Regions from separate parts of the Nonomuraea sp. C10 genome, predicted to be linked through region 3. Evidence: riboswitches for the same ligand, from Rfam matches in the RefSeq annotation. Region 3 holds a riboswitch; each other region holds the start of a gene.
The links. A riboswitch is a leader RNA that binds a small molecule or an ion and turns the genes downstream of it on or off. The one in region 3 is predicted to bind cyclic di-AMP.

Region 1 (7,768 bases), 650 kb from region 3:
GGTGGACGACGAGTTTTCTGGCGAGTCGTACCGTTGGAGACAGAACAACTACGTGCGTCTCGACCCTCACATCCAGCCGGCCCACCTTCTCACCGTACGAGCGTCGCCACGGTAGAGCTGAATTCAGCGGGGAGTCTTCAACAGTGTGTGCAAGCGCCTCCCTCATGAGCACCCGAGAGGAGAGCTCATGAGCTCCACACCCATTCCCAACACCTTCGACGACGAGAAACCACGCGACCCCTACTGGTACCGGCGTGCCGTCTTCTACGAGGTGCTGATCAGAGGCTTCGCCGACTCCAACGGCGACGGCACGGGCGACATCCGCGGCCTCATCGGCAAACTCGACTACCTGCAGTGGCTCGGCGTCGACTGCCTCTGGCTGCTCCCGCTGTACGAGTCACCGCTGCGCGACGGCGGCTACGACATCGCCGACTTCATGAAGATCCTCCCGGAGTTCGGTGATCTCGGCGACTTCGTACGGCTGGTCGAAGAGGCGCACAAGCGCGGCATGCGGGTCATCGCCGACCTGGTGATGAACCACACCAGCGACGCCCACCCGTGGTTCCAGGCGTCCCGCCACGACCCGGAGGGGCCGTTCGGCGACTTCTACGTCTGGTCCGACACCGACACGCGCTACCCCGACGCCCGCATCATCTTCATCGACACCGAGACGTCCAACTGGACGTATGACCAGGTGCGCGGGCAGTACTACTGGCACCGGTTCTTCCATCACCAGCCGGACCTCAACTACGAGAACCCCGCGGTGCAGGACGCGATGCTGGAGGTGCTGCGCTTCTGGCTCGACCTGGGCATCGACGGGTTCCGGCTGGACGCGGTGCCGTACCTCTTCGAGGAGGAGGGCACCAACTGCGAGAACCTCCCGAAGACGCACGAATACCTCAAGCGCGTGCGGGCCGAGGTCGACAGGCTCTACCCGGACCGGGTGCTGCTGGCCGAGGCCAACCAGTGGCCTTCGGACGTGGTGGAGTATTTCGGCGACCCGGTGGGCGGCGGGGACGAATGCCACATGGCTTTCCATTTCCCGCTGATGCCCCGCATTTTCATGGCGGTCCGCCGGGAGTCCCGTTACCCCATTTCCGAAATTTTGGCACAAACGCCGAAAATTCCGGAAAACTGCCAGTGGGGAATCTTCCTCCGCAACCACGACGAGCTGACCCTCGAAATGGTCACGGACGAAGAACGCGACTACATGTATACCGAATATGCCAAAGACCCCCGTATGCGGGCGAACGTCGGCATACGCCGCCGGCTGGCGCCCCTGCTGGAGAACGACCGCAACCAGATCGAGCTGTTCACCGCCCTGCTGCTCTCGCTGCCCGGCTCGCCGGTGCTCTACTACGGCGACGAGATCGGCATGGGCGACAACATCTGGCTCGGCGACCGCGACGGCGTCCGCACCCCCATGCAGTGGGACCCGGACCGCAACGCGGGCTTCTCCGACTGCGACCCCGGCCGCCTCTACCTGCCGGTGATCATGGACCCGATCTACGGCTACCAGGGGCTCAACGTCGAGGCCCAGCAGAAGAACGCCGGCTCGCTGCTCCACTGGACCCGCCGGATGATCGAGATCCGCAAGCGCCACCCGGTGTTCGGGCTCGGCGAGTTCATCGAGCTCAACTCCTCCAACCCGAGCGTGCTGGCGTTCGTCCGCGAGCTGGGCGACGACCGCATGCTCTGCGTGAACAACCTGTCCCGCTTCCCGCAGCCGGTGGAGCTGGACCTGCGCAGGTTCGTCGGCGTCTCGCCCGTGGAGACCATGGGTGGCGTGCCATTTCCACCGATTGGCGAACTTCCGTATCTTTTGACGCTCCCTGGGCATGGGTTCTACTGGTTCACTTTGCCGCCGGCCCACACCCAGGAGGAGTAGGACGTGCTGGAGGAGCTCCTTGCCGCATGGATCGCACGCCAACGCTGGTTCGGCGGCAAGGGGCGCCCGATCGACTCGCTGTCGATCGACTCCGACGTCGTCATCGAGGCGGGCGACCCGAGCCTGCGCCACCTGATCGTGTCGGTGTGGCAGGAGGGGTCCCGCGAGCGCTACCAGCTCCCGCTCGGCCTGCGCAGGGAGCTCCCCGACACCCTCACCCACGCCTTCATCGGGCCGTACGCGGCGGACGACGGGGAATGCGTGGTGTACGACGCCGTCCACGACCACGAGCTGACCCGCTGGATCCTGGAGTCGATGGCGGCCGGCTCGGGCCGGGCGGGCGTGCGGTTCCACCACCTGCCCGGCGTCGAGATCGACACCAACCAGCGCAGCCTGGTGCTCGGGGCCGAGCAGTCCAACACCTCGCTGGTGTTCGGCGAGGAGTACATCTGCAAGCTCTTCCGCCGGCTCGTCCCCGGCGTCAACCCGGAGCTGGAAGTCGTCACCGCGCTCGCGATCAGGCAGGCGCCGCACATCGCGCAGCCGTACGGGTGGATCGAGACCGACCTCGACGAGACCCCGACCACGCTGGCGATCATGCAGGAGTTCCTGTCGAACTCCACCGACGGCTGGGACCTGGCGCTCACCAGCGTGCGCGACCTCTACAACTCGCTGCCCGGCCTCCCCGCCGCTGAGGCGGGCGGCGACTTCGCCGCAGAGGCGGGCCGGCTCGGCGCGGCCACCGCCCGCGTCCACCACGAGCTGCGCGAGGCGTTCGGCACGGAGGTGATGGAGCCGCACGAGATCAAGCGGATGGCCGAGGACTTCAGGCGCCAGCTCGGCCGCGCCGTGGGCGAGGTCCCCGAACTGCGCGAGCACGTGCCCGCCCTGGAGCTCGCCTACCACCGGGCCGAGGAGCTGACCACCGAGGTGCGCGTCCAGCGGGTGCACGGCGACTACCACCTGGGCCAGGTCATGCGCACCACCACCGACTGGGTGGTGCTCGACTTCGAGGGCGAGCCCGGCCAGCCGCTGGCCGAGCGCCGCGCGCTCTCCTCGCCGCTGCGCGACGTGGCCGGCATGCTGCGCTCGTTCGACTACGCGGCCAGGCACCTGCTGGCGGACCACTCCGAGGCGGCCCGCCTGGAGCCGATGGCCGAGGAGTGGGCCAAGCGCAACAGGGCCGCGTTCCTTGAGGGCTACGCCGAGGGCGGCGGCGTCATCACCCCCGCCGACACGGCGCTGCTGCGGGCGTTCGAACTGTCGAAGGCGGTCTACGAGGTCGTGTACGAGGCCCGCAACCGCCCCACCTGGGTGTCGATCCCCTTGGCCGCCTTCCGCTAGACGGCCGGGCTCTCGAAGGGCGACACCGGAGCGGCGGGGCGCCGCGCCTCCTGCGCGTTGCTGATCCGCAGGACCACCAGGGCCGCCGGCACCGCCGCCACCAGCATCAGCGCGCAGCTCAGCACGTCGAACCTGGCCGCCGACGCCATGGACTCCAGCTCTTCGGCGTTGAAGAACAGCCGCCCGGCCACGAGCGCCACCCAGTTGCCGATCAGCCAGAGCGCCCACCAGAGCGTGACCAGCCCCGAGCGCGGCCAAGGATCGTTCTCGTCCCGATGGCTGGCGCGGTTGTCAGGCCGTTCAGGCGGCCTTGTACTCGGGGTAGCCGTAGCCGGCCACGTGGGACACGGGCCGGATGCGCTCCTCGACCTTGCCGTTGCCGGTGTTGCCCTCGATCGTGGTGATCGTGCCGTCGCCGTTGTCCTTCTTCACCAGGCCGACGTGGTCGACGGCGCTGATGTTCTTGCTGCCGCCCCAGTCGAAGAAGACGACGCTGCCGGGCTTGGCCTGGCTGCCCCAGCGGTTGTTGTCCTTGAACCACTGGGCGTGGGTGACGGTGTAGGCGTCCCAGCCGATCGTGGAGCGGGCGCCGGCCTGCTCGCCGACCCAGGACACGAACATCGCGCACCAGGGGGCGTTGGCGTACAGCGCGGGCGTGCCGCCGCCGTCACGGGCCAGGGTCTCGGCCGCGCGCGGGGAGGACATGTACCACTGGTGGAACTTGGTGCCGCCGCCGGCGGCGTCCTCGGTGACGCCGATCTGCGACTCGGCGACCTGCAGGACGGTGCTCGCGCTGACGGCGGTGGACTGGTTCGCGCTGCTCTGCTGGTGGGCGACCGGGTGGGGCTGGGAGGGGGAGGCGGCGGCCGCGGTGGCGGCGGCGGAGGTGCCGGCGAAGGCGGCGCCGAGTGCCAGGGTGGCGCCCAGGGCCAGGCGGGAGGTGGACGGGATGCGATCGAAGATGTGCTTGACCATGCTCGGGGATTGCTCCTTGCTTCCATGCCGCCTACCGGGTTAGCTGTCGGGTTCGGGCGTGGAAGTGCCCTACGGCGCGCCCTTGGTGAAGAGCGACCGATTCACCCCAGAGAAAGGTGGGTCCCCGGTTCCGCCAGAGGGCGGATTCGGCGGCCGCGCCGTGTTCCCGCAATGTGCGCGGGTGGGCGCGGTCTCGGCAATTCATCGGCAACGCGCGGGGGCTTACCTAAAAGCGCTGCTCAAGCGCGTGCCATCGATGGGTTCGAAGGTAATCGTCGCGCAAGGGAAAGGGCAAGCGCGGGACGGACCCCGGCGACGGGATCCCCCATGACATGGGGGATCCCGCACGAATTCTTTACCTTCGATCCGGTTACGAACCGTCGGGCGAGGAGCCGAGCCGGGGGACGTGGCGCAGGGCGGTGGCCGCCAGGATCGCCGCGGCGAGCAGGACGACGGAGGCGGCCGCCGCCGTGACCGTGAGGCTCGTGGTGAAGGCGGCCCTGGCCGCCTCCGCGAGCGTGGCGGCGACGGAGGCGGGCTGACCGGACGCGACGGCCATGGCGCCGCCCAGGGTGTCGCGGGCCGCTGCCGCCGCCTCCGCGGGGACTTCCTCCGGTACGCGCAGGCGGGCCTGGTAGACGGCGGCGGCGATGCTCCCGAAGACGGCCAGCCCGGCCGCGCCGCCGAACTCCTGGGCGGTCTCCGACAGCGCCGCCGCCGAGCCGGAGCGCTCCGGCGGCGCCGCGCCGACCACGATGTCGATGCCCAGCACGAGCAGCGGCGAGCCGCCCAGGAAGAACAGCGTCTGCCCGGTCACCAGCGCGGCGAGCCCCGACGTGCCTGCCATCGTGAGGAGCAGGACCCCTGCCGCGCCGAGCACCAGTCCCCCGGCCGCGAGGACCGCGGGCCGGACCCGCCGCGCCAGCGCCGGGGTCGCCACGAACCCGAAGATGATCGCCACCGCGTTGGGCAGCGTCCACAGCCCGGCCTCCAGCGGCGACAGGCCGAGCACGAGTTGCAGGTACTGCGCCGTCAGCAGGCCGATCCCCGGCCCCACCAGGATGACCAGCATCAGCGTGCCCAGCGCCCCGGAGAAGCGCCGCTCGGCGAACAGCCGCAGGTCGAGCAGGGGTTCGGCCAGCCCGCGCTGCCTTCGTACGAAGACCACCGCCAGCGCCGTCCCGGCTACCAGGGAGAGCGGCGCTACGGCGCCCGCCCCGCCGGCGGCCAGCTCCTTCACCCCGTAGGTGACCGCGAGCGCGGCCGCGACCGACAGCACCACGCTGGGCGCGTCGATCCGGCCCACGGCGGGCGAGCGGTACTCGGGCAGCAGCAGCGGCCCCGCCACCAGCAGCACGGCCATCACCGGCACCCCGAGCAGGAACGCCGCCCCCCACCAGAAGGTCTCCAGCAGTGACCCGCCGAGCAGCGGCCCGATCACCATGCCGCCGGTGAAGCCGACCATCCACAGGCTGATCGCGGTCGTCCGCTGGGCGGGGTCGTGGAACATGGTGCGGATCAGCGACAGTGTCGAGGGCATGAGCGTCGCGCCCGCCACGCCCAGCGCGGCGCGGGCGGCGATGAGCACTTCGGCGCTCGGCGCGTACGCGGCCGCGGCGGAGGCGAGCGCGAAGGCCGCGGCCCCGATCAGCAGCAGCCGCCTGCGCCCGATCCGGTCGCCCAGCGTGCCCATGGGGATGAGGAACCCGGCGATCAGGAACCCGTAGATGTCGTTGATCCACAGCAGCTGCGCCCCGGTGGGCCGGAGGTCCTCACTCAGCGCGGGCACGGCCAGGTGCAGCACGGTCACGTCTATCGAGAGCAGCAGGGTCGGCAGGATGAGGACGGCCAGGCCGATCCACTCCCGCTTGCCCGCACGCTGTTGTATGTCCATGCATGGAACGCTAAAAACCCAACCACGCTTGAGGTCAATCCCCGATAAACCCAAGATTCCGCACTTTCGGTGATTGTCGGGGTGAATGCGGGCAGTGCCACAGATGGACGGTCGCCATAGGGCAGTGTTGGGAGCATGCCGATGAGGACAGAGCTCGACCGCCTCGCGGGCGGGGCGCACCACGATCCGCATTCCGTGCTGGGCGCCCACCCAGGCGCGGGTGGGGTGACCTTCCGAGCGCTGCGCCCGCTCGCCGAACGGGTCCGCGTGGTGCTGGACGACGGCACCGCGCACGACATGAAGCACGTGGCCCACGGCGTGTTCGAGACCACGGTCCCCGGTCTGGACAAGGTTCCCTCGTACACCTTGAGCGTGCGCTATCCCGGCGGTGAGGCGCACGAGACGCGCGACCCGTACCGGCACTGGCCCACGCTGGGCGAGGTCGACCTGCACCTGATCGGCGAGGGGCGGCACGAGCGGCTGTGGGAGGTGCTCGGCGCCCGCGTGATGGAACACCAGGACACGCCGGGCACGGCGTTCGCCGTCTGGGCGCCCAACGCCCGCGGCATCCGGGTGATCGGCGACTTCAACCACTGGGACGGCACCGCCTACCCGATGCGCTCGCTGGGCCGCTCGGGGGTGTGGGAGCTGTTCGTCCCCGGTCTCGGCGCGGGCGAACGTTACAAGTACCAGGTGCTGGGCGCCGACGGCGTGTGGCGCGACAAGGCCGACCCGATGGCGCGCAGGACCGAGCTGCCCCCGCAGACCGCCTCGGTCGTCGAGCAGTCCGACTACGTCTGGGCCGACGAGGAGTGGATGGCGGGGCGGCGCGACGAGCAGCCGCGCAACCGGCCGATGAGCATCTACGAGGTCCACCTGGGCTCGTGGCGGCCCGGCCTGTCCTATCTGGAGCTGGCCGACCAGCTCTCGGAGTACGTGGCCGACCTGGGCTTCACGCACGTGGAGCTGCTGCCGGTGGCCGAGCACCCGTTCGGCGGGTCGTGGGGCTACCAGGTGACCTCCTACTACGCGCCGACGGCCCGCTTCGGCACCCCCGACGAGTTCCGCGCGTTCGTCGACCGGATGCACGCCAAGGGCATCGGGGTGGTGCTCGACTGGGTGCCGGCGCACTTCCCGATGGACGACTGGGCGCTGGCCCGCTTCGACGGCACCCCGCTCTACGAGCACGCCGACCCGGCCAGGGGCGAGCACCCCGACTGGGGCACGTACGTGTTCGACTTCGGGCGCCGCGAGGTGCGCAACTTCCTGGTCGCCAACGCGCTCTACTGGCTCAAGGAGTTCCACATCGACGGCCTGCGGGTGGACGCGGTGGCCTCGATGCTCTACCTCGACTACTCCCGCCGGGAGGGCGAGTGGACCCCCAACGTCTACGGCGGCCGGGAGAACCTCGACGCGGTCGAGTTCCTCAAGGAGATGAACTCGGTCTGCTACCGGGAGGCGCCCGGCATCGCGACCGTGGCCGAGGAGTCGACCGCCTGGCCGGGGGTGTCGCGGCCGGTGCATCTGGGCGGGCTCGGCTTCGGGTTCAAGTGGAACATGGGCTGGATGCACGACACGCTGGAGTATCTCCGGCACGAGCCGATCTTCCGGCAGTACCACCACCATCAGATGACGTTCTCCCTCATCTACGCCTACTCGGAGAACTA
Region 2 (7,768 bases), on a different contig from region 3:
CGCCAAGCGCTGGATCGGCAACGCCACCTTCGCCGACCTGATCGTGGTCTGGGCGAAGGACGAGGCCGACGGCCAGGTGAAGGGCTTCGTGGTGGAGAAGGGCACGCCCGGCTTCGAAGCCACCAGGATCGAGAACAAGATCGCCCTCCGTACGGTCCAGAACGCGGACATCACGCTGACCGGTTGCCGCGTCCCCGAGGCCAACCGGCTGGCCGGGGCCCGCGGCTTCCGCGACACGTCCACGATCCTGCGGCAGACCAGGGGCGGGGTGGCCTGGCAGGCGGTGGGCTGCATGATGGGCGCCTACGAGCGGGCTCTGGAGTACGCCGGGGAGCGCGAGCAGTTCGGCCGCCCGATCGCGGCGTTCCAGCTCGTCCAGGACCTGCTGGTGCGGATGCTGGGCAACGTCACCAGCTCGCTCGGCATGGTGGTGCGGCTGGCGCAGTTGCAGGACGCGGGCGTCTACCGCGACGAGCACTCGGCCATGGCCAAGGCGTACTGCACGGCCCGGATGCGGGAGGCGGTCGGCTGGGGCCGGGAGATCATGGCGGGCAACGGGATCGTGCTCGACTACGGGATGGGCCGGTTCGTGGCCGACTCCGAGGCCATCTACTCGTACGAGGGGACGCGTGAGATCAACAGCCTGATCGTCGGCCGGGCGATCACCGGCCACGGCGCCTTCGTCTGACGGCCCAAGGACCGGGATCAGTTGAGCTGCCAGATGGCCAGGTTCAGCGCGCCGGCGTAGGTCACCCAGACCAGATAGGGCGCCATCAGCAGCGCCGCCGGCCGCTTGACCGGCCACATCAGCACGATGGTCGCCGCGATGGCGATCCACAGCAGGCACAGCTCGGCGAAGGCCACGCCGTACCAGCCCGCGGCGAAGAACAACGGGGTCCACGCGGCGTTGAGCACGAGCTGCACCGCGTACGCGGTCAGCGCCCGCGACCAGCCGCGCGCCGTCCAGGCGAGCCAGCCCGCCACGGCGATCATGATGTACAGCACCGTCCAGACGGGCCCGAACAGCCACTGCGGCGGCGCCCAGGCGGGACGCTCCAGTGCCAGATACTCGGCCCCGGCGCCGGACGCGGCCAGCGACCCGATGACGGCGACCAGGGCCACGGCCACCAGGAAGACCGGCAGCGCGACCCAGCGGCGGGATTCGGTGGTGACGACCATGCGCTTCCCGTGCCCTGTGAACCGGCCGGTAACCCGTTCACGGGCGAAGGTGGAACGGGAGGAGGCAGACGACCACGTCCGACCGCTCCCGCAGGGCGGCGGCCAGCAGGAGGCCGCGCTGGTTGTGCAGGAACCGGTAGCGGAAGTGCCGGGGTTCCAGGATGGGGATGAGGACGACGGTCCAGCTCCCCGACTCGTCCACCTGGCGGATGTAGTCCAGCAGCGGGTGGATCACCGTGCGGGCGGGGTTGACGATGACCTCCAGCGGGACTCCGGGATCCCACCGGTCCCAGGCTTCGTGCAGCGCGCGCCGTGACTCCTCGGTGAAGCAGACCGACACGAGCACGATCTCCCCGCCGAGGGCCATGGCGGCGCTCACGCTCCGCTGGGTCGCGGCGTCGATCCCGCCGACGGGAATGATGATCTTCTTGCCGGGATGGTCGGCGGCGGGCGGCCGCGCGGGCCTGGCCGGCACGGCGCCGATCTCCAGCTCGGCCGCCACCTCTCCGTAGTAGCGCTCGATCCGGGCGAACAGGAGGATGAGCAGGGGGATGACGATGGCGACCGCCCAGGCGCCCTCGGTGAACTTCGACACCAGCAGCACGAGGGCCGCCACGCAGGTGAGCAAAGCCCCGGTCCCGTTGAGCAGCATGTCGCGGCGCCAGCGGGGCGGGCGCAGCCGGTGCCAGTGCTTGACCATGCCGCCCTGGCTCATGGTGAAACCGATGAAGACGCCGATGGCGAACATGGGGATGAGCCGCTGGGGGTCGCCGTCCACCGCGATCAGCAGGATGGCGGCCAGCAGGCCCGCCACCGCGACGCCGTACCGGTAGACGGGCCGTTCGGTGCGCAGCGCGAACAGCGAGGGCAGCCGCCTGTCCTTGGCCAGCAGACTCAGCAGCACCGGCAGGCCGCCGAAGCTGGTGTTGGCGGCCAGGCCCAGGCCGAGGGCGACCACGATGTTGGTGCCGTAGAACGCCCAGCCGGTCCCGTACGAGCCGGCCACGAGCTGGGCCAGGATGGTCACGCCCTCGCGGGGCACCACGTGGTCCCTGCGGATGAGCACGGCCAGGCCGATGAGCATGGTGGCGAGCAGCGCGCCGAGCATCAGTTCGGTGTGCTGGGCGCGCTTGACGCGGGGCTTGCGGAACATGGGCACGCCGTTGGCGATGGCCTCGATCCCGGTCAGCGAGGAGCATCCGGAGGAGAAGGCCCGCAGGATGAGCATCACGGTCAGCGCCTCGGTGGCGACGATCTGCTCCGTCGTCCCCACGGTGGCGGCGGGCCCGGACCGCGCCAGGCCGACCGCCACGACGCCGAGGACGGACACCACGAACAGGCTCATGGGCAGCATGAGGAACCGCGCGCTGTCGGACACCCCGAACAGGTTGATGACCGTCAGCAGCAGCACCCCGGCCAGGCAGGTCTCCACCAGGTACGGTCGCAGGACGGGGAACGCCGAGGCCAGGTTGGCGGCCGCGGCGGCGAGGCTGACCGCGATGGTCAGCACGTAGTCCACCACCAGGGCCGCGGCGGCCAGCAGGCCCGCCCGGCGGCCCAGCTCCGCCTTCGCGACCCCGTACGACCCGCCGCCGTCGGGGTGGGCGGCGATGACCTGCCTGTAGGAGAACACGAGGATCAGCAGCAGGACCGCGATGGCGATCGTGATCGGCAGGGTCAGCGCCACGGCGGCGGCCCCGGCCCCGGCCAGGACGAGCGCCGCGGCCTCCGGCCCGTAGGCGACCGAGCTGAGGGCGTCCAGCGACAGCGCCGACAGTCCTTGCAGGCTGGTCAGGTGCCGCTTGTCGCCCTCACCGTGGCGGAGTTGCAGCCGCCGCCCGCTGAGCGGCGACCGCCTGGTCTTGGCCGGGTCCTGCTGGTAGGGGACCGTCGTCATGTCGCACGCGCTTCCACCCCCTGGATCTCCCCCGGGGTCGTCGCCGGGCAGGCCAACGGCCGGTCAAAACGCGGTCCTGACCGGGGCCGCGGACGACGGCGATCCGGTCAGGGAAGACCTGACCGGATCGCCGGAGGAATGACGGGTGCGGAGAACGTGCTCAGGCGGCCTTGTACTCGGGGTAGCCGTAGCCGGCCACGTGGGACACGGGCCGGATGCGCTCCTCGACCTTGCCGTTGCCGGTGTTGCCCTCGATCGTGGTGATCGTGCCGTCGCCGTTGTCCTTCTTCACCAGGCCGACGTGGTCGACGGCGCTGATGTTCTTGCTGCCGCCCCAGTCGAAGAAGACGACGCTGCCGGGCTTGGCCTGGCTGCCCCAGCGGTTGTTGTCCTTGAACCACTGGGCGTGGGTGACGGTGTAGGCGTCCCAGCCGATCGTGGAGCGGGCGCCGGCCTGCTCGCCGACCCAGGACACGAACATCGCGCACCAGGGGGCGTTGGCGTACAGCGCGGGCGTGCCGCCGCCGTCACGGGCCAGGGTCTCGGCCGCGCGCGGGGAGGACATGTACCACTGGTGGAACTTGGTGCCGCCGCCGGCGGCGTCCTCGGTGACGCCGATCTGCGACTCGGCGACCTGCAGGACGGTGCTCGCGCTGACGGCGGTGGACTGGTTCGCGCTGCTCTGCTGGTGGGCGACCGGGTGCGGCTGGGAGGGGGAGGCGGCGGCCGCGGTGGCGGCGGCGGAGGTGCCGGCGAAGGCGGCGCCGAGTGCCAGGGTGGCGCCCAGGGCCAGGCGGGAGGTGGACGGGATGCGATCGAAGATGTGCTTGACCATGCTCGGGGATTGCTCCTTGCTTCCATGCCGCCTACCGGGTTAGCTGTCGGGTTCGGGCGTGGAAGTGCCCTACGGCGCGCCCTTGGTGAAGAGCGACCGATTCACCCCAGAGAAAGGTGGGTCCCCGGTTCCGCCAGAGGGCGGATTCGGCGGCCGCGCCGTGTTCCCGCAATGTGCGCGGGTGGGCGCGGTCTCGGCAATTCATCGGCAACGCGCGGGGGCTTACCTAAAAGCGCTGCTCAAGCGCGTGCCATCGATGGGTTCGAAGGTAATCGTCGCGCAAGGGAAAGGGCAAGCGCGGAACGGGCCCCGACGACGGGATCCCCTATGGCATAGGGGTTTTCGGGGCGAATATTTTACCTTTGCGGGGGTTTCTACAGGTATCGGAACCACAGATACGGCGCCACCAGGGTCACCGTGACGACCGTGACGATCACCCCGTACTTGGTGAAGTGCCAGAAGCTGATCGGCGTGCCGTTGCGGGCCGCGATGCCCAGCACGACCACGTTGGCCGCCGCGCCCACCGCCGTGGCGTTGCCGCCCAGGTCGGCCCCGAACGCCAGCGCCCACCAGAGCACCTGCGCCGACTCGCCGCCCTGCGCCGCCACGAGCTCCGCCACGATCGGGCTCATCGTGGCCACGTACGGGATGTTGTCCACGACCGCCGACACCACGGCGGAACCGCCCAGCAGCCCCATCGTCGCCACGTCCAACCGGCCCGCCGTGGCCTCCACGGCGGCCCTGGAGACCTGGTCGATGACCCCGGTGTGGACGAGCGCGCCGACCATGACGAACAGCCCGGCGAAGAACACCAGCGTCGGCCACTCCACCTCGGCCAGCGACTTCTCCGTGGTCACCTTGGTGAAGGCCACCAGCACGCCGGCGCCCAGCAGCGCCACCACCGACGGCTCGTAGTGCAGCACCGGATGGAGCACGAACGCCGCCAGCACCAGCACCAGCACGACGAGCGACTGCCACAGCAGCCACGGGTCGGCGATCGCCTCCTTCTCGTCCAGCGCCATGACCTCCTGCGCCCGGTCCGGGTCGTACCGGAACGTCCGGCCCCACATGAGCCAGCAGAGCCCCACGAACACCGCGACCAGCACGATCACCATGGGCGCCATGTGGATGAGGAAGTCGTTGAAGCTCAGCCCGCCCCGGCTGGCGATGATGATGTTCGGCGGGTCGCCCACCAGCGTCGACGCGCCGCCGATGTTGGAGGCCAGCGCCTCGGCGATCAGGAAGGGGACCGGCGACACGGCCAGCCGCTCGCACACCAGGAACGTCACCGGCGCGATCAGCAGCACCGTGGTCACGTTGTCGAGCAGCGCCGACGCGCCTGCCGTGATCAGGACCAGCAGGACCATCAGCCGGAAGGGCCGCCCCTGGGCGCGTTTGGCCGCCCAGATCGCCAGATACTCGAAGACGCCGGTCTCTTTCAGCACCCCGACGATGACCATCATGCCGAGCAGCAGGAAGATGACGTTCCAGTCGATCCCGGCATGCTCGGAGAAGAACGCCGACCCGGCGTTGGTCGCGTGGATCAACAGCATGACCCACGCCCCGCCCAGCGCCGCCGCCACCCGGTTCACCTTCTCGGTGGCGATCAGCGCGTAGGCGGACACGAACACTGCGACGCTCGCCCAGGCGAGCGGGCTCATGTGCCTAGCATCCTGTCCAGCAGCGCCTGCAGCGTGACCGCACCCAGCAACCGGCCCTTGTCCACGATGGCCACCAACGGGCTGCGGGTGCGCGCCATCAGCGCGGCCAGCTCCAGCACGGTCGCGTCAGGATCCGTGACGGGCAGCTCCCGCCGCTCCCGGGGCAGCACCTCGCGCACCGTACGACTGCCCAGCGCGCGCAGGAACTCGTCGGCGTGCGCCTCGTCGACCACCCGGGCCAGCGCCGGATCGTCCATGATGTAGCGCGGCACGGCCAGTCGCAGTGCTTCCGTGCCCGGCAAAATGGTGAGCTGGTCGTCGTTCTTGACGATCAGACCGGGCAGATCCTGCTCGGCGAGCAACCGGGCTGCCTGGAGCACAGGCGTCTCAAGGGTCACGACGGGATAGTCGGCAAGCAGGTCTCTGGCGCGCATGGGCACATCCTTGACTCGTTGGATCTAGGACCTGCCGACCAGACTTACCAGCTCATGCTGGCCAAATCCTGCAAGACCATCTCATGAGACGTCTATCACGGCCGGGGTCCGATCTGAAAAACTACTCGGGCCGCACGCGTCGTGGCTCTCCGGGTGTGAGAAATTTCCGCCGGTCAGAGACCGCGAGATCTCACCCGCCTCCGCCCGGCCGGACGGTGACCGACACGGAGTCCGGCAGCGGGCCGAACGTCAGCGTGAGCCGCCGTCCCGTCCGCGCCCCTGTCAGGGCCGCCGGGCGTCCCGTCACCGCCGCCACCGGGCGGTTCCAGGTGACGGTCAGCTCCGTCAGGTCGCGGCGCGGGTCGGACACGGTGACGGTGGCCGAGCCGTCGCCGCGCTCGGTGACGAGCACCGCGCACGGCCCGGACGCCGACAGCGGGCCCGCGGTGCCCGGCTGCCAGAAGTTGACCGCCGTCACCCCCGCCGACGGCACGTGCACGCCCTGCTGGGAGGTCGTGTTGGCGAGCACCCGCGCCCATCCGGGGTCGGCGGCGCGGGCCCTGGTCGCCGCCACGGTGGCGTTCGGCAGCAGCAGGTAGTCGTAGCGGGCGTCGCTGGGGTCCAGCCCGTGACCGAGCCAGAGCGTGACGTACGGGCGCGTCATCCCGCCGCCCGGCCGGTGCTCGCGCAGGCGGCGCAGCACGCCGCCGTCGCGGACGACGTAGCCGCCGTGTCTCGCCAGATGGGCCCAGCCGTTCGCGTCGTCCACGGTGAGGAGCGCGGCGGTGCGGCGGTTGTCGACCACGGTCTCCACCGGCGCGCCGTCCCTGCCGGTGATGCCCGCGCCCAGGCAGACCACCGCGTCGTCGAGGAAGAACCAGGACTTGAACGCCTCCACCGTGGACTCCAGCCCGCGCAGGTGCTGGCCGGCGGTCGCGTAATGGCCGTCGGTGGCTCCGCCGGCCCAGCGGAACGGCGGGCACGCGCCGCCCCACGCCTCGCCCGCGCCGTCGGGCAGCCGCCGGGTCGAGACGGTGGTGCCCGGCAGCCGGTAGGGGTCGACGGTGGCCCAGAACCCGTCGGCGTAGTGGGCCCCGTGGCCCTCGCCCCACCAATAGAGCATCCCCGAGCCGGTGTGCCAGCCGCGCAGGTTCTCGCCGTTGCCGTGCTCGTAGTGGGCGATCCGGTCGGAGGACATGCTGAGCGCCGCGCACCAGCCGGGCGCGCGGTGCACGGCGCGGGCGCTCATCGGGAACAGCCGGTGCCCCGTGGGCTGCTCGCCGGCCCCGTCCACCAGGGTTCGCCAGCGGCGGCGCTCGGCGGGTGTCGCGGTGAGGGCCAGCCGCCTCACGGCGCCGGCCAGGCGGCGGAACCTGAGCTCGCCGCCGGACGGGTCCCTGGCGATGCCCCGGCCGCTCACCAGGTCCATGACGTGACCGGCGTGCGTGAACGGGACGAACGACCGCTCCACGCTGTCGTACACGATCCGTCTGTTCGGGTCGGTGACCTCCCACGGGCTCCCGCGCAGCACCGCGAACAGCGTCGCCAGCCCTTCCAGCAGTACGAGCCCGTAACCGCCCTGGTAGGGGACGGTGTCGTGCTGGAGGAACGAGCCGTCCCGGTAGAAGCCATCGCCTTCCGTCACGTACCGGAAGACCGGCGCGAGCGCCCGCACCGCGAGGTCCGCCCGCTCCGCGTCCGCGCCCAGCACCGCGCGCAGCAGCGTCACCAGGCACAGGTCCACCCGGTTCGCGCCCGTGCT
Region 3 (7,768 bases):
CGGACTGGGGCTGGACCTGATCGGCGTGCAGGATCACCCGTACCAGCGGCGCTACGTGGAGACCTGGACGCTGCTGAGCGTGATCGCCACGGCCACCGAGCGGGTGCGGGTGTTCCCTGACGTGGCCAGCCTGCCGATGCGGCAGCCGGCCGTGCTCGCCAAGGCGGCGGCCAGCCTCGACCTGCTCAGCGGCGGCCGGGTGGAGCTCGGGCTGGGCGCCGGGGCGTTCTGGGACGCGATCGAGGCGTACGGAGGAGCGCGGCGCACGCCCGGGCAGGCGATCGGCGCGCTGGAGGAGGCCGTCGCGGTCGTCAGGGCGATCTGGAGCGGCGAGCGCAACCGGCGGTTCGACGGCGAGCACTACCGGCTCAGCGGCGCCCAGGCGGGGCCTGAGCCCGCGCACCCGATGGAGATCTGGCTCGGCGTCGGCGGGCCGCGGGCGCTCGCGCTCACCGGCAGGGCCGCCGACGGGTGGCTGCCGTCCTCGTCGTGGGCGCCGCCGGAGCGGCTGCCCGAGCTGCAGGCGCGCATCGACGAGGCCGCGGAGAAGGCGGATCGCCGGCCGCGGGACGTGCGCAGGCTCTACAACGTCAACGGCACCATCACCGGAGGCCCGAGCGAGGGCTTCCTCAAGGGCCCGGCCGGGCAGTGGGTGGACGAGCTGACCGACCTGGCGGTGGCCTACGGGATGGACACGTTCATCCTGTGGCCGGAGGGCGACCAGCGGGAGCAGCTGACCAGGTTCGCCGAGGAGGTCGTGCCGGAGGTGCGCCGCCAGGTCGACGCGGAGCGACGCGCCTGACGGGACTGGATCGTGACCGGCGGCGGGAGCAGACTGGGACGATGATCCCCAGCAACTGGTACAACATCGTTCCCGATCTGCCCGTCCCGCCTCCTCCGCCGCTGCACCCGGCGACCAGGCAGCCGATCGGTCCCGATGACCTGGCGCCGCTGTTCCCGATGGAGCTCATCCGTCAGGAGGTCGGCCAGGAGCGGTTCGTGCCCATTCCCCAGGAAGTGCTCGACGTCTACCGGCTGTGGCGGCCGACCCCGCTCATGCGGGCCCGCAACCTGGAGAAGTCGCTGGGCACGCCGGCGCGCATCTACTACAAGTACGAGGGCGTCTCCCCGGCCGGCTCGCACAAGCCGAACACGGCCGTCCCGCAGGCGTTCTACAACGCCCAGGAGGGCGTGCGCAGGCTCACCACCGAGACGGGCGCCGGGCAGTGGGGCAGCTCGCTGGCCTTCGCCTGCGCCCAGTTCGGCCTCGACTGCGAGATCTGGATGGTGCGGGCCTCCTACGACCAGAAGCCGTACCGTTCGGCGCTGATGCGCGTGTACGGGGCGAGCGTGCACGCCAGCCCGTCGCCCGTGACGCAGGCCGGCAGCAAGGTGCTGGCCGAGTACCCCGGCTCCCCCGGCAGCCTGGGCATCGCGATCAGCGAGGCGGTCGAGGTCGCCGCGTCGGCCGACGACACCCGGTACGCGCTCGGGTCGGTGCTCAACCACGTGCTCATGCACCAGACGGTGATCGGCGAGGAGGCGCTGGGGCAGCTGGAGGAGATGCCGGACGTCATCGTCGGCTGCACCGGCGGCGGGTCGAACTTCGGCGGCCTGGTCTTCCCGTTCCTGCGCGAGAAGCTGGCCGGGAAGATCGACCCGGTCATCCGGGCCGTCGAGCCGGAGGCGTGCCCGTCGTTCACGCGCGGCCGCTACGCGTACGACTTCGGCGACACGGCGGGCCTGACCCCGCTGATGAAGATGCACACGCTGGGCCACGACTTCGTGCCCGACCCCATCCACGCGGGCGGGCTGCGCTACCACGGCATGTCGCCGCTGCTGTCGCACATGTACGAGCTGGGGATGTTCGAGGCGGTCACCCGCTCGCAGAGGGAGTGTTTCGAGGCGGGGGTGCGCTTCGCCAGGACGGAGGGCATCCTGCCCGCGCCGGAGCCGACGCACGCGCTGGCCGAGACCATCGCGGAGGCGCTGCGCTGCAAGGAGAGCGGGGAGGAGAAGATGATCCTGACCGCGCTGTGCGGGCACGGCCACTTCGACCTGGCCGCCTACGAGCGCTACCTGTCGGGCGAGATGGAGGACTTCGCGCTGCCGCAGGAGCGCATCGACGAGGCGCTGAGCGGGCTGCCGGCGTGAACGAGGACCCGCCGCCCGCCGGGCGGGCGGCGGTGTCCGTCAGCGCGCGGTGGGGCGCTTGCCGTGGTTGGCCTTCTTCTTCTTGCGTGCCTTGCCTTTGCGTGCGCGCCTGGCCATATGGTCACCTCCCGGTGGTCGGGGTACGGGATCCGACCCAACGTCCCTCTTCACCGGCTTCCCGGCAAGGCCTGGGGTTACCTAACATTCCCCAACATATTCGTGTCATAATTTGGTGGAATCTGTTGGAAGGAGCGGGGGCGTGCTCGCACAGCAGCGCCAGCAGGCGATCCTCGAACGCGTGCGCAGCAAGGGCGGTGTCCGGGTGGCCGACCTCGTGCGCGAGCTCGGCGTCTCCGACATGACCATCCGCCGGGACCTGGAGGTGCTCGCCGACCGGGGGCTGCTGGAGAAGGTCCACGGCGGCGCCACCGCGGTCGGTCCCGGCTCCACCGAGGAGCCCGGCTTCACCGCCAAGTCGGCCAGGCAGCAGCAGGAGAAGGAGGCCATCGCGCGCCGCGCGGCCCAGCTCGTGCGCCCCGGCACCGCGGTCGCCCTGTCCGCCGGCACCACCACCTGGGCGCTGGCCCACCATCTGATCGGCGTGCCCGAGCTCACCGTGATCACCAACTCGATCCCGGTGGCCGACGTCTTCCACCGCAACGCCCGCGCCGACCGCACGGTCGTGCTCACCGGCGGCGTGCGCACCCCCTCCGACGCGCTCGTCGGCCCGGTCGCGGTGGCCGCGATCCGCCGCCTGCACGTCGACACGCTCTTCCTCGGGGTGCACGGGATGAGCCTGCGCGCCGGGTTCACCACTCCCAACCTGCTGGAGTCCGAGACCGACCGTGAGCTGGTCAGCGCCGCGCACCGGCTCGTGGTGCCGGCCGACCACACCAAGTGGAACACGGTCGGCATCAGCACCATCGCCGAGCTGACGGAGGCCGACGTGGTCATCAGCGACGCGGGGCTGCCCGAGGAGGCACGCAGGGAGCTGGCCGACAGGGCCGGAGAGTTGATCATCGCAGAGGGGGCGGCGTGAAGCGCACCATCACCGAGCTGGCCGACGGCCGGGAGCTCATCTACTTCGACCGGAGCGACGGCGCCGACCGCAGCGCGATCGACCGGCGGCCGCTGGACCCGCGGCCGGTGGCGTCGGAGCTGCGCTACGACCCGCTGACCGAGGAGTGGATCGCGATGGCGGGCCACCGGCAGACCCGGACGTTCCTGCCGCCGCCCGACGAGTGCCCGCTGTGCCCGTCGTCCGACACGCGGGCGTCGGAGATCCCGGCGTACGACTACGACGTGGTCGTGTTCGAGAACCGCTTCCCCTCCTTCTCCGGCAATCTCGGGACATATCAGGATGTCGGAGGGCTGAGCGAGGTCCGGCCGGGCATGGGGCGGTGCGAGGTGGTGTGCTTCACCTCGACGCACGACTCGTCCTTCTCCCGGCTCTCCGACGACCGGGTGGAGCTGGTCATGGAGGCCTGGGCCGACCGTACGGCCGAGCTGTCCGCGCTGGAGGGCGTCGAGCAGGTCTTCTGCTTCGAGAACCGGGGCGAGGAGATCGGCATCACGCTCTTCCACCCGCACGGGCAGATCTACGCGTACCCGTACGTGACGCCGCGCACCAAGCTGCAGCTCGGGGCGGCCCGGCGGTACGCGGAGCGGCGACAGGGCCGCAACCTGTACGCGGACGTGCTGGCCGCCGAGCGGGAGGCCGGGGTCCGGGTGGTGGCGGCCAACGAGCTGTGGACGGCGTTCGTGCCGGCGGCCGCGCGCTGGCCGTTCGAGGTGCACCTCTACCCGCACCGGCAGGTGCCCGACCTGGCGGCGCTGTCGGAGGCCGAGCGGTCCGCGTTCGCCCCGCTCTACACCTCGGTGCTGCGCGCCCTGGACGGGCTGTTCGGGGTGCCGATGCCGTACATCTCGGCCTGGCACCAGGCGCCGGTCCGGCAGGACCGCGAGCTGGGCTACCTGCACCTGGAGCTGTTCTCCATCAGGCGGGCCCCGGGCAAGCTGAAGTATCTGGCAGGATCCGAGTCGGCCATGGGCGCGTTCGTCAACGACGTGCTCCCCGAAGAAGCCGCACGCATGCTTCGATCACAGGTAGATCACTAAGAGATTTCCGTTTGACTCGCATTACTTGTGATCTACCACTACTATCCCTTCCAGCACGACCGTAAAGCGCCGTGTGAACATGCCTAATCCTGGGCGAGGTGCCCAGGAGCCGGGGACCCAATTGCACTTGGGGTGAATCCACTTCGGTGGTAGGGAGCGCTCCCGTACCCGAACCCGTCAGCTAACCCGGCCGGCAGAGGGAGAGGACCCATCACGTGGCGGCAGCGTCCCCCGCGCACCTTGCCATCGGTTTCGTCACCGCCGCGGCGGTGCTTTTCACCCCGGCCCTGACCACGTCCGCGGCGGCGGACCCCAAGCCCGGCGAGCAGCAGCTCCGCAAGGAGCTGAAGCAGCTCAACGCCAAGGTCGACAAGCTGATCGAGCGCTACAACCTCAAGCGCGTCGAGCTGGCCGAGGCCCGCAAGGCGGCGGAGGAGGCCGACAAACGGCTGGCCACCGCCGAGCAGACCCTGAGCTCCGCCGAGGACCGGGTCGCCGAGCTGGCCCTGCTGCAGTACCAGAGCGGTGGCATGCAGCTGCCGAGCCTGATCCAGTTGCCCGACGGCCGCAACGCCGCCCTGCTGGCGCAGCTCACGGCCGAGCAGCAGGCGCTGGTCGACAAGGTGGCCGAGGCCCGCGACGAGACGAAGAAGGCGGCCGACGAGGCCACGGCGCTGACCAAGGAGATCGAGTCCGACGCCGCCGAGGTGGCCGGCCAGCGCGAGGAGGCCGAGGGCGTCATCAAGGACATCGAGAAGAAGCTGGAAGATCTGGTGCCGATCGCCACCGGCCGCCGTTCCGACGGCACCTGGGCGCCGCAGCTCCCGTCGGGCGCCGACAACATCACGCCCCGCACCCGGCTGATGAAGACCGAGATCGCGAAGAACTTCGCCCTGCCGTTCAGCGTGGGCTGCTTCCGCTCCGGGTCGAGCGGCGAGCATCCGCTGGGCCGGGCCTGCGACTTCATGATGAGCACCGGCGGCTCGATGCCGTCAGGGACCAACACGGCCCTCGGCGACCGCATCGCCGAATGGGCCGTGCAGAACCGCGGCAAGCTGGGCGTGAAGTACGTGATCTGGAAGCAGCGGATCAACCACGGCTCGGGCTGGAGCGGCATGTCCGACCGGGGCAGCATCACCGAGAACCACTTCGACCACGTGCACATCTCGATGCACTGAGAAGGGGATCTCCAGCGTCATCGCGGGACGAGCAGCCCTCGGTGGAACGCCTCGGTGACGGCGGCGGCGCGGTCCCCCACGCCCAGCTTGGCGTAGATGTTCAGAAGGTGACTCTTGACCGTGGCCTCGGTGATGAACAGCCGGGCGGCCGCCTCACGGTTGGTGTTCCCGGCCGCCACGAGTTCGAGGACCTCGAGCTCACGACGGCTGAGCAGTTGCGGCGCGGGGGTCCTGACCCGGTTCATCAGCCGTGCCGCCACCGAGGGGGACAGCACGCTCTCGCCCTTGGCGGCGGCCCGCGCGCCTCGCAGCAACTCCTCCCGGGGAGAGTCCTTGAGCAGGTAGCCGGTCGCCCCCGCCTCGATCGCCGGGAGGACATGGGTGTCGGTGTCGTAGGTCGTCAGGACCAGCACGCGCGCGGTGACGCCCAGCCTGGTCAGCTCGTTGATCGCGGTCAACCCGTCCATGCCCGGCATGCGCAGGTCCATCAGGATCACGTCGGGCCGGAGCTCCTGGGCGAGCCGTACGGCCGCGGCGCCGTCCGCCGCTTCGCCCAGCACCTCGAATCCCGGCGCGGAGGCGAACATGCTGCTCAGCCCGTCCCTGACGACGGGATGGTCGTCCGCGATCAACAACCGGACCGTGGCCGCGTGATCGGTCATGCGTGGCTCCCGGCCGGCAGGGTGGGGACGCAGGCCGAGATCCCGGTGCCGGCTCCGGGCTCGGACTCGATCCGCAGCGTGCCGGACAGTCCTTCGACGCGCTGACGCATGATGGTCAGGCCGAATCCGCCGCCGCGGGGCGGCGGTGACCCGCCGTCCGTGTCGAGACCCGCGGGGTCGAAGCCCCTGCCGTCGTCACGTACGTCCAGCGCGACCTCGTGGTCCAGGTAGGACAGGGTCACGCCGACCCTGGTGGCGTGCGCGTGCTTGGCCACGTTGGCCAGTGCCTCCTGGGCCGTGCGCAGCAGCGCGAACTCGGCCTCCGGTGTCATCGGCAGCGCCGTGCCGGTCGTCGTGACCTGAACGGCGAGCCCGTGCAGCCTCGACCACCGGCCGGCGACGTCGGCGAGGGCGTCGCTCAGGCGCGCGGTCCGCAGCGGCTCGGGCCGGAGCGCGTCGACCGAGCGCCGCGCCTCGGCCAGGCTCTCCCTCGCCAGGTTCTTGACGGCGTCGAAGGGCCGGCGCCACGGCGCCGGGACCTCGTGCATCTGCTCGGCCGCCTGGAGCTGCGCGATGATGCCGGTGAGCCCCTGCGCCAGGGTGTCATGGATCTCGCGGGCCATCCGCCGGCGCTCGTCGAGCACGCCCGCCTCCCTCGCCTGGGCGAGCAGCTGGGCGTGCAGGCCGGCGTTCTCGGCGAGCGACGCCTCCAGCAGCCGGTTCGTCCGGCTCAGCTCTCCGAGGGTCTGCTCGCGCCGCTCCTCCTCCTTCTCGGCGAGCCACAGGCCCCAGGCGCAGGCGCACATCATGGCGATGTTGAAGGCGATGACGATCACGGCCAGCGTCAGGCCGAGGACGTCGGTCGTGGGGATGTTGGACGCCTGCGCCGTACCGGCCAGGACCGCGGTGGCGGCCACCCCCAGCAGTCGCCACGGCCAGCGCAGGACCGTGAAGGAGTAGATGTAGGCGGCGGGGGTGAAGAGCCCGAAGAGGGGATGACGGATCACCAGGACCGCGGTGATCACGAGCAGCCCCGCGACGAACACCCCCATGGTCCGTGGCCGGCCCCACCAGCCGGGACGCAGGGTGAACATGCCGAGCATCCACGCGGCGGCCAGGGCGCACAGGCCGAGGTCGACGAGCAAGGAGCCCGTCCAGTCCTCCACGACCAGCAGGATCGCGACGAGGAGCGCCAGCAGCGCGTAGGGCACCACGTTGACCAGAAGGAACGGCGGCTGTGGCGAAGTCTTCAAGGCTCCCTCTCCCTTGCGGGATTCTATTCCGGGCGGCTATTCCCAGCGGAACCAGCGGATCGCGACGGACGCGCACACCACCGCGTAGGCCGCCAGGGTCAGCAGCGGCACGGCGGACGGGAAGTGACCCTGGTACGCGTCCTGGAACGCCCCCATGCCCGCGCCGAGCGGGGTGTAGTGGGCGATGTCCCGCAGCAGCGGCGGCATCTGCGAGATCGGCACCCACAGTCCGGCGAAGAACATCATCGGGAAGAACAGCACCGTGCCGATCGCCGTGGCCGGGCCGCGCCCGGGCGCGAGCGCGGTGATCAACAGGCCGATCGCGAGCAGCGCGGCCGCCGCGAGCAGCCAGGCGAGGGCGAAACCGGGAAGGTGCTCCGGCAGGCCGACGCCGAAGCCGAAC
Region 4 (7,768 bases), 400 kb from region 3:
ACAACGGTCACGTGGCCGCCGGCCACTACGCGCGCCTCGGTGCTCCGGTCATGGGAGATCATCTGCGTCAGCGTCACGGCGCCGGTTACTACGCGCTCGGCCTGCTGTTCGGACAGGGTGAGTTCCGGGCCAGGCGGCTCCGGTTCGGCAGGCCCGACGTGCGGCGGCCGCCGGTGCGCCACCGGGTGCCCGCCGCCGGCAGGCCCGACGTGGCCGAATCCCTGCTGGCCGCCGCCTGCCCCCGCGATCACGTCGTCGACCTGCGCCTCGGGCCCAGGCCCGAGGCGGTGACCCGGTGGCTGGGCGAGCAGCAGTACGTGCGCGGTTACGGCGCCACGGCCGGGCGCTTCTCGTACAAGCTGACCTTCACCCCGGCCGTGCTCGGCGCCGCCTTCGACGGGCTCGCCTACATCGCGCACGGCACCTGTTCGACCCCGCTGTAAGGGTTGTCACAGCGGGGGCCGGGGGCCGATGGCGCCCAGGCGGTCGGCGTATCTGCCGAGGCCGAGTGCCATCGACTCGACGGGCCGGTCCGCGCGCCGCACCGGCACGCCCATGGCGGCGCGCAGGCGTCTGGCCAGGCCGCGCAGCAGCGCGCCGCCGCCGGTCAGCACCGCCCCGTGCGCGGCGACGTCGGCGGCGAGCTCGGCGGGGCAGCGCTCCAGGGCCGTCGCCGCCGCGCGGGCGATGGCGTCGGCCGGCGCCCGGGTGACCTCGTACAACTGCTGGACGGGCAGCCACGCGACCCGCTCGCGCCGCGACTCCGGGTCGAGGCCGCGGACGATCACGTGCCGGTCCAGCGGTTTCCAGGACGGGCCCGCGCGGAGCTTGGCCGCCTCCGCCTCCGCCTCGCCGACCAGCAGCCCGTGCTCACGGGCGACCAGGGTGGCGATCGCCGCGTTCACGGCGTCGCCGCCGGCGTGGACGGTCCCGGCGGCGACGACGGCGCCGCAGGCGAGGATCGCGATCCTGGTCAGGTGAGGGCCGATGTCGACGATCATGCGCCCGGCCGGCTCCGTCACCGGGAGCCCCGCGCCGAGCGCCACCGCGACGGCGTGCTCCACGAGGTACACCCGCCTGGCGTCCGCCTCGTAGGCCAGGTCGCGCACGGCCGAGCTCAGGATGGGCGGGGCGCCGTCGGGCAGCGCCATCACCAGCCGCGGCCGGGCGTACGGGTGCCCGTGCACCTTGCTCAGGAAGTGCTTGACCAGCCGCCCGGCGAGCTCGCCGCCCTCGCGCACCGGCCAGCGGGCGATCCCGTCGTCGTCCCGTACCGCCCGCGTGCCCGCCCCGCTGGAGGGCGAGCACGCCGCGTACGCGTCCGCGCCGAAGAGCGTGCGGCCCGTGGCCGCGCAGGCCGCCGCCATCGACGGCTCGTTGAGCACGACGCCCAGGCCGGGGGCGTAGATCTGGGTGGTGGCCGTGCCGAGATCGATCGCGAGATCCCGGCCGAGGAACGCGAGCGGGCTCACCGCCGCGGCTCCGGGGGGTAGAGCTGCATGTCCGTGGTGTTTCCTCGATCGGGTCAAGGCAACACCAAGTCGCCGGCGCGCGTCCCGCCGATGATCCCGGTTATGCGCTGTCAAGGCCTGCGTGCGAAGCTGGAGGCTGTACGCACATCAGGAGGCCCTCATGGCGGAAACCCCGGAGCCGGAAGTCGACGAGACTCCCGAGGACGAGATGAAGCGCAAGTTCCGTGAGGCACTGGAGCGCAAGCGCGGCCAGCAGGCGGGATCTGGCGGCAGTGGTAGGGGCGCCGACCATTCCAAGATCCACGGAGCCCACGGCCCGGCTGCCGGCAAGCGGTCCTTCAGGCGCAAGAGCGGCGGCTGAATCTGGGTGTTCAAGGGGGTACGGCATGCCGTACCCCCTTTTTCTAGGTAGATCTTCGCCCGAATCATGGGCTTACCTTTGCGTTTGTCCGATTTGCTCGCTAGATTGGTCGGCGTTACCAGGCAGTGACCTTGGCTCTTCACCAGGAAGAGGCGGCTGCCTGGCGCCGAATCCCGCTCCCCCGCGGGAACCGGGGACCCACCTTCTGGGGTGAATCCGGCCCATGCGGCCGGTAGGGCATCTCCACGTCCGAACCCGTCAGCTAACCCGGTAGGCGAGATGGAGAGGACGTTTTCCTGTGATGAATCACCGCGCCCGTCCCCCCTACCGCGGGATGTCATCGGCCGCCGATTGAGCGGCACCATTTCCTGATCTTCCTTTCGCGCTCCCACCGTAGCGTCCGTACGGCTTGATGCCCGGCTACGTCGTTCCGCGAGCGCATCTTTGCTGTTGCCTCACAAAGGACTTCTGTTTTTCATGTCTGCTCGTTTCAGCATGCGTTCCATCGCCGCGATCGTCGCCGCCGCCGGCACGCTGGCGCTCGGCTCCGGCGCCGCCGCTCACGCCGACACCGACAAGGGCACGGAGAAGGTCCTGCTCCAGGGCGAGACCACGGCCTCCTACTTCTGGGACGACGGCTCCGGCCGCGCGGGTGACACCGGCCTGCCGGCCAGCGGCAAGCCCATGCAGAAAGGCATGGCCGCCAGCCCCAGCTGGCCGCTGCTGACCGAGGGCTACGTCGTCTACAAGGGCAAGAAGGCGCCGTTCTTCGTCGGCGACCGCGGCCCGGGCGTCCCGTCCAGCAAGGGCATCATGCTCGACCTGGACGGCAAGACCTTCGCCGACCTGACCGGCGGGAAGTTCAACCCGCGCACGCTCATGGTGGACGGCAACGGCGGCAAGGGCCACATCGAGGTCGAGTACGTCATCACCAAGTGGGGTGACGGCCTGGGCCTGAAGAACCACCCGGTCGCCTTCTCCGAGGGCGCCTACAAGCGCATGGACCGCAACCCGGCCGCCCCGCCGGTCCTGGCCGGGGACAAGGCGGACGACAAGGCGGACAAGAAGGACGAGGAGAAGGCCGTCGCGGGCCAGTCCGGCAGCGACAAGGCCGAGCCCGTGAAGACCAGCCCCGTGAAGGCCGACCCGGTGAACCTCGTCAAGGCCCCGGCCGAGCCGCAGCCCGCCGCCGGCGGCGCCGAGGCGGCCGCGGCCACCGAGCGGAGCAACGTGGCGGGAGCCGCCGTGGCCGGCGGCGTGATCCTCGTCGGCGGCGGCCTGGTGCTGGGCCGCGAGCGCATCCGCAAGCTCGTGCGCCGCTGACCTTTGCGTCACCACGATTAGAATGTCATTCTAGAGCCGTGACCTCGACCGCATCGGCTCATGGAATCGACATCGCGTACGAGAGCTTCGGCTCTCCCGACGGGCGCCCGCTCCTCCTGATCATGGGGCTGGGCGCCCAGCTCATTCACTGGGACGACGAGCTGTGCGAGCAGCTCGCCGAGCAGGGGCACCATGTCGTCAGGTTCGACAACCGCGACGCCGGGATGTCCACCCACCTCCACGAGGCGGGCGCGCCCGCACCGGGCAAGCCGGCGCCCTACCTGCTGGACGACATGGCCGCGGACACCGCCGGGCTGATGGACGCCCTCGGCTGGCCGGCCGCGCACGTGATGGGCGCCTCGATGGGCGGCATGATCGCCCAGTCGCTCGCCATCCGGCATCCCGAGCGGGTGCTCACCCTCATCTCGATCATGTCGACCCCCGGTGGCGCGGTCGCCCCGCCGAGCGAGAGCGCCCGGTCGGTCCTGTTCACCAAGCCGGTGACCACCCGGGAGGAGGCCATGACCCAGGCGCTGGCGACCTGGTCGGTCATCGGCTCCCCGGGGTACGAGCTCGACCGCGAGCGTGTCCAGCGGCTGGCCGGGGAGGCGTTCGACCGCGGCCACGACCCGGCGGGGTTCGCCCGGCAGCTCGCCGCCATCATGGCGTCGCCCGACAGGACCGAGGCCCTCACCCGGCTCAACGTCCCGGCGCTGGTCATCCACGGGGCCGACGACCAGCTCGTCCCGCTCTCCGGGGGGCAGGCCACGGCAGCGGCCATCCCGGGCGCCGAGCTCAAGGTCTTCCCCGGCATGGGGCACGACCTCCCGCGGGCGCTCTGGCCGGAACTCGTCGAGGCCGTCACCAAGCTCACCGCCGGTCACGCGGGCCCGGCCCGCTGATCCCGGGACCGTTGGAAGGGGCGCACCTCGCGAAGCGCCGGGAGGCTGCCGCTCGCGAGATGCGCCCCGGCGGCGGCACGCGCTCGCCGCGCCCGGACGCGTGCCGCCGGGTTCTCGGGGGAGGGTCAGACCTCCAGCTTCTCCTCGATGCTCTTGAGATGGTGCCTGGCCAGGGCCAGGTTGGCCCGGCCGCGGTCCAGGGCCAGATAGAGGAACAGGCCCTTGCCGCCGCGCCCGGAGATCGGCCGGATGATGTGGTACTGGCCGCCGAGCGTGATGAGGATGTCCTCGATGGCGTCGTTGAGCCCGAGCGAGTCCATCGTGCGGAGCTTCGCCTTGACGACCTCGGTGTTGCCGGCCGCGGCGACCTGGAGGTCCAGGTCCTTGGACCCGCCCAGGGCGCCGAGCGCCATGCCGCTGCCATGGTCCACGATGGCGGCGCCGATGGAGCCGTCGATCGCCATCATCTCCTTGAGAGAGATGTCCATGCTGGCCATGCTTTCCTCCGATCAGGAATGGTCACTTCTTGCCTGCTGCCACCGCCGCCACCGCGGCGGCGGTCTTGCGCCCCTCCAGCCGGAGCAGCCCGAGGTTGGCGCCGGGCTCAGCCAGGACTGTGAGGACGACAGTGGGGCCGGCGGCGTAGAACGCGGCGTGGCCCGCGCTGCCGGAGACGAGCGTCTCCTCCAGGTCGCCCCGCCCGGCCAGGATCATCATGCGCCGGCTCATCGCGAGCAGCGCCGCGGCCAGCGCGGACACGTGCTCGCTGCTGTCCTCCGCCAGGTCGCAGGCGATCGTCAGCCCGTCGATGGTGGAGGCCACGCTCCCTTTGACGTCGGCCGTCCGTTCGCGCAGGAGAACCATCTCCTTGAGCACCTCTTGACGCAGTTCCACAGATGGCCTCCTCCTGCGTGAGGGGAACCTCACGTCAGCTCCTCCAACGCCTTCCTGAGCCGCAGCAGCAGCTCGATGTCCGTGGGGTCCCCGGTGACGACCGGGCCGAGCGGGCCGCCGGCGGTGGCGTCCGCCCCGTGCCGGGCGACGTCGAGCCGCTTGACCCGCCTGGGCAGCGGCTCCGTCCCCTCGGCCGCGACGATCAGGCCCGCCGCCGCCAGCCTGCGCACCGCCAGCAGGACCGCGTAACCGGACCGGCCCAGCCGCTTGGCCAGCTCCAGGGGAGTGGCCTCGCCGTCGGCCCCGATCGCCACCTCCCACTGCACGTCGCTGAGCGTCACGCTCTGCCCGGGCATCCGCCGCGCGGCGCGTACGGGGGAGGTGTCCAGGTCGGCCCGCGGCCACGTCTCGGCGAGCCGTGCCCGGCGGCGCGCGCACTCGCGCACCAGGCCGGGCACGTCGAAGTACCAGCGCCCGCCGAGCCAGTGCCCCTCGCCGGGCCGGAACCTCGGCCGGGCGCCGGTCACCGGCAGCAGGAAGAACGCCGCGTCCAGCACCGCGCCGAGCACGCAGTACTGCAGCTCGCCGAGCGTGACCCGGCCTTCCTCCAGCAGGCGCTCGGTGCCGCCGTCGGCCTGCAGCCTGCGCAGCGCCGACTCCGGCACCCGGCCACCGGCCGCGAGCAGCCGCTCGGCGCCGGGCACCTGCGCGCAGGTCATGTACGTGATGCGCCCGTCGTCGAGGTAGACGGTGCCGGCGCGGCCCACCCGCAGCGCACCGGTGGCCCGTTCCTTGGCGAGGCCGGCCAGGAGCGTGTCCAGCGACGGCATCGGTCACGCCAGCAGCTGCTCGGAGATGGTGCGCAGCCGGTGGCGGGCCAGCGCGATGTTCGACCGCTCCATGTCGAGGCGCACGTAGATCACCAGCGGCCCCTCGAACAGGGTGTCCATCAGCCTGATCAGGTGGTGTCCCTGGTCGGTGCTGATCAGCAGGTCGCCGATGCGCACGGTGTCGCCGGGACAGGCCCGCGAGAGCCCGTCCATGCTGGCCCGCAGCATCTCGGTCAGCGCCGCGGCCGCCTTGTCGGCGTCCACGCCGCGGGGTTGCCCGCTGAAGGACACGGCCATGCCGCTCGTGTGATCCACGAGCATCGCGTCGAGCGCTCCCGGTATGGCCATGACTTCGGTCAGGCAGCTGTCGAGTGCGAGCACGGTGGCCTCCCTCGCCGTCATGCGGACGCGGACAGCTTAGGGATGCCAGAAGAGACGGAAATGAACGGCGATAACGTGAGCCGCACCGAGATGAAGTTGTCTACGGCTGAGGCGAAGAAAAACCCTACTGAGAGGGATAATCCCGCGATTTATGAGGAAATGACAAAGGCCTCAGGGAAGGTTATTCGCATTCGGTTCCGTCGCCTCATCCGGAAGGAGCGCCTTCTCGTCGGGCTTGAAGACCAGCACCTTGTCCACGTACGACTTGACCGCCGCGGCCAGCCCCACATCGCTCCCGGCCGCCTCCGACAGGTACCACCGGTGGTCGAGGATCTCGTGGAACAGCTGCGGCGCCTCCAGCTTGCCGCGCAGCCCGGCCGGGATGGCCGCGATCGTCGGCTGGAACACCTCGGCCAGCCAGCGGTGCGCCACGATCGCCTCGTCCTCGTGCCGCAGCCCCACGGCGACCCGGAACCCGTCGAGGTCGTTGAGCAGCCGCCTGGCCTGGTTCTCCTCCGCGTCCAGGCCGGTCAGCCGCAGCAGGCGGCGCTGGTGGTGCCCGGAGTCGACCACCTTGGGGCGGACGATCAGCCGGCCGGTGCCGACCTTGCGCCGCACCATCATCTCGGCCACGTCGAACCCGAGCAGGTTCAGCCGCCGGATCCGCTGCTCCACCCGGTGCCAGTCGACCTCCTCGATGATCTCGTCCTGGGTCAGCTCGGCCCACAGCCGGTGGTAGCGGCTGACGATGTCCTCGGCGGTGTCCATCGGGTCGATCGACGGATGGAGCAGGCCGCCGGCCTCCAGGTCGAGCATCTCCCCGAAGATGTTCAGGTGCGCCGCGTCGATGTCGCCGAGCCGCTGCCCGTCGCTGAGCATCGGGTGCATCTCGCCGGTCTCGGCGTCGACCAGGTAGGCGGCGAACGCCCCCGCGTCGCGCCTGAACAGCGTGTTCGACAGCGAGCAGTCGCCCCAGTAGAACCCGGTGAGATGCAGCCGCACCAGCAGCACGACCAGCGCGTCCATCAGCCGGGTGAGCGTGTCGGGGCGCAGCGTCCCGGACATCACGGCCCGGTACGGGAGCGAGAACTGCAGGTGCCGGGTGATCAGCGCCGCGTCCAGCCCCTCCTCGCGGCCGGTGACGTAGGCGACCGGCTCCACGGCGGGCGCGTCCAGCCTGGCCAGGTCCCACAGGAGCTGGTACTCGCGCCTGGCGTACCGCTCGCTGATTTCCTTGATCGCGTAGACCTTGCCGCCCAGCCGGGCGAACCGCACGACGTGCCGCGAGATGCCGCGCGGCAGGTCGACGAGGTGGTGCTGGGGCCACTCCGCGAGCGGCAGCTCCCAGGGGAGCCGGATCAGGTCGGGATCGCCTAACGCGCCGGTGATCTGAAGGGGCATTCGCCAAGGATATGGTGCATCGGTGGACGAGTTTCTCAGGTGGTACTTTTCCCGGCGTCCGGTCCTGGCGAGCACCTTGGGCGCCGGGGGCTACGACCACGCGCTCGGCGACTTCTCCGCCGCCGCGTTCGCCGAGCGCGAGCGCGAGGAGGCCCGGTGGCTGGCGCGGCTGGAGGCCGGCGAGACGGGCGACCCGATCGACCG

Region 1: another riboswitch for cyclic di-AMP. It lies ahead of FR742_RS02640 (CHAP domain-containing protein); the one in region 3 lies ahead of FR742_RS05670 (hypothetical protein).
Region 2: another riboswitch for cyclic di-AMP. It lies ahead of FR742_RS36440 (CHAP domain-containing protein); the one in region 3 lies ahead of FR742_RS05670 (hypothetical protein).
Region 4: another riboswitch for cyclic di-AMP. It lies ahead of FR742_RS45565 (hypothetical protein); the one in region 3 lies ahead of FR742_RS05670 (hypothetical protein).

The regions. Positions count from the first base shown of each region.
Region 1 is NZ_VPFF01000001.1:553,915-561,682, reverse strand. Features, by position in the region: gene FR742_RS02660 (alpha-1,4-glucan--maltose-1-phosphate maltosyltransferase) at 1-115, shown strand, start outside; gene treS (maltose alpha-D-glucosyltransferase) at 188-1,888, shown strand; gene FR742_RS02650 (maltokinase N-terminal cap-like domain-containing protein) at 1,892-3,232, shown strand; partial or broken gene FR742_RS02645 (DUF4328 domain-containing protein) at 3,229-3,498, opposite strand; gene FR742_RS02640 (CHAP domain-containing protein) at 3,533-4,207, opposite strand; cyclic di-AMP (ydaO/yuaA leader) riboswitch at 4,221-4,369, opposite strand; gene FR742_RS02635 (MFS transporter) at 4,578-6,101, opposite strand; gene glgB (1,4-alpha-glucan branching protein GlgB) at 6,243-7,768, shown strand, end outside.
Region 2 is NZ_VPFF01000003.1:1,039,093-1,046,860, forward strand. Features, by position in the region: gene FR742_RS36425 (acyl-CoA dehydrogenase family protein) at 1-688, shown strand, start outside; gene FR742_RS36430 (TspO/MBR family protein) at 706-1,179, opposite strand; gene FR742_RS36435 (APC family permease) at 1,217-3,076, opposite strand; gene FR742_RS36440 (CHAP domain-containing protein) at 3,237-3,911, opposite strand; cyclic di-AMP (ydaO/yuaA leader) riboswitch at 3,925-4,073, opposite strand; gene FR742_RS36445 (ArsB/NhaD family transporter) at 4,286-5,572, opposite strand; gene FR742_RS36450 (CBS domain-containing protein) at 5,569-6,006, opposite strand; gene FR742_RS36455 (polysaccharide lyase 8 family protein) at 6,197-7,768, opposite strand, start outside.
Region 3 is NZ_VPFF01000001.1:1,200,641-1,208,408, reverse strand. Features, by position in the region: gene FR742_RS05690 (LLM class flavin-dependent oxidoreductase) at 1-802, shown strand, start outside; gene FR742_RS05685 (TrpB-like pyridoxal phosphate-dependent enzyme) at 844-2,154, shown strand; gene FR742_RS46490 (50S ribosomal protein bL37) at 2,194-2,271, opposite strand; gene FR742_RS05680 (DeoR/GlpR family DNA-binding transcription regulator) at 2,414-3,193, shown strand; gene galT (galactose-1-phosphate uridylyltransferase) at 3,190-4,272, shown strand; cyclic di-AMP (ydaO/yuaA leader) riboswitch at 4,343-4,482, shown strand; gene FR742_RS05670 (hypothetical protein) at 4,488-5,450, shown strand; gene FR742_RS05665 (response regulator transcription factor) at 5,468-6,112, opposite strand; gene FR742_RS05660 (sensor histidine kinase) at 6,109-7,365, opposite strand; gene FR742_RS05655 (ABC transporter permease) at 7,402-7,768, opposite strand, start outside.
Region 4 is NZ_VPFF01000001.1:803,697-811,464, forward strand. Features, by position in the region: gene FR742_RS03740 (erythromycin esterase family protein) at 1-443, shown strand, start outside; gene FR742_RS03745 (rod shape-determining protein) at 450-1,472, opposite strand; gene FR742_RS03750 (DUF5302 domain-containing protein) at 1,633-1,833, shown strand; cyclic di-AMP (ydaO/yuaA leader) riboswitch at 1,988-2,125, shown strand; gene FR742_RS45565 (hypothetical protein) at 2,311-3,156, shown strand; gene FR742_RS03760 (alpha/beta fold hydrolase) at 3,195-4,058, shown strand; gene FR742_RS03765 (hypothetical protein) at 4,184-4,555, opposite strand; gene FR742_RS03770 (roadblock/LC7 domain-containing protein) at 4,578-4,952, opposite strand; gene FR742_RS03775 (MarR family transcriptional regulator) at 4,982-5,782, opposite strand; gene FR742_RS03780 (roadblock/LC7 domain-containing protein) at 5,786-6,163, opposite strand; gene FR742_RS03785 (DUF4032 domain-containing protein) at 6,335-7,564, opposite strand; gene FR742_RS03790 (DUF885 domain-containing protein) at 7,587-7,768, shown strand, end outside.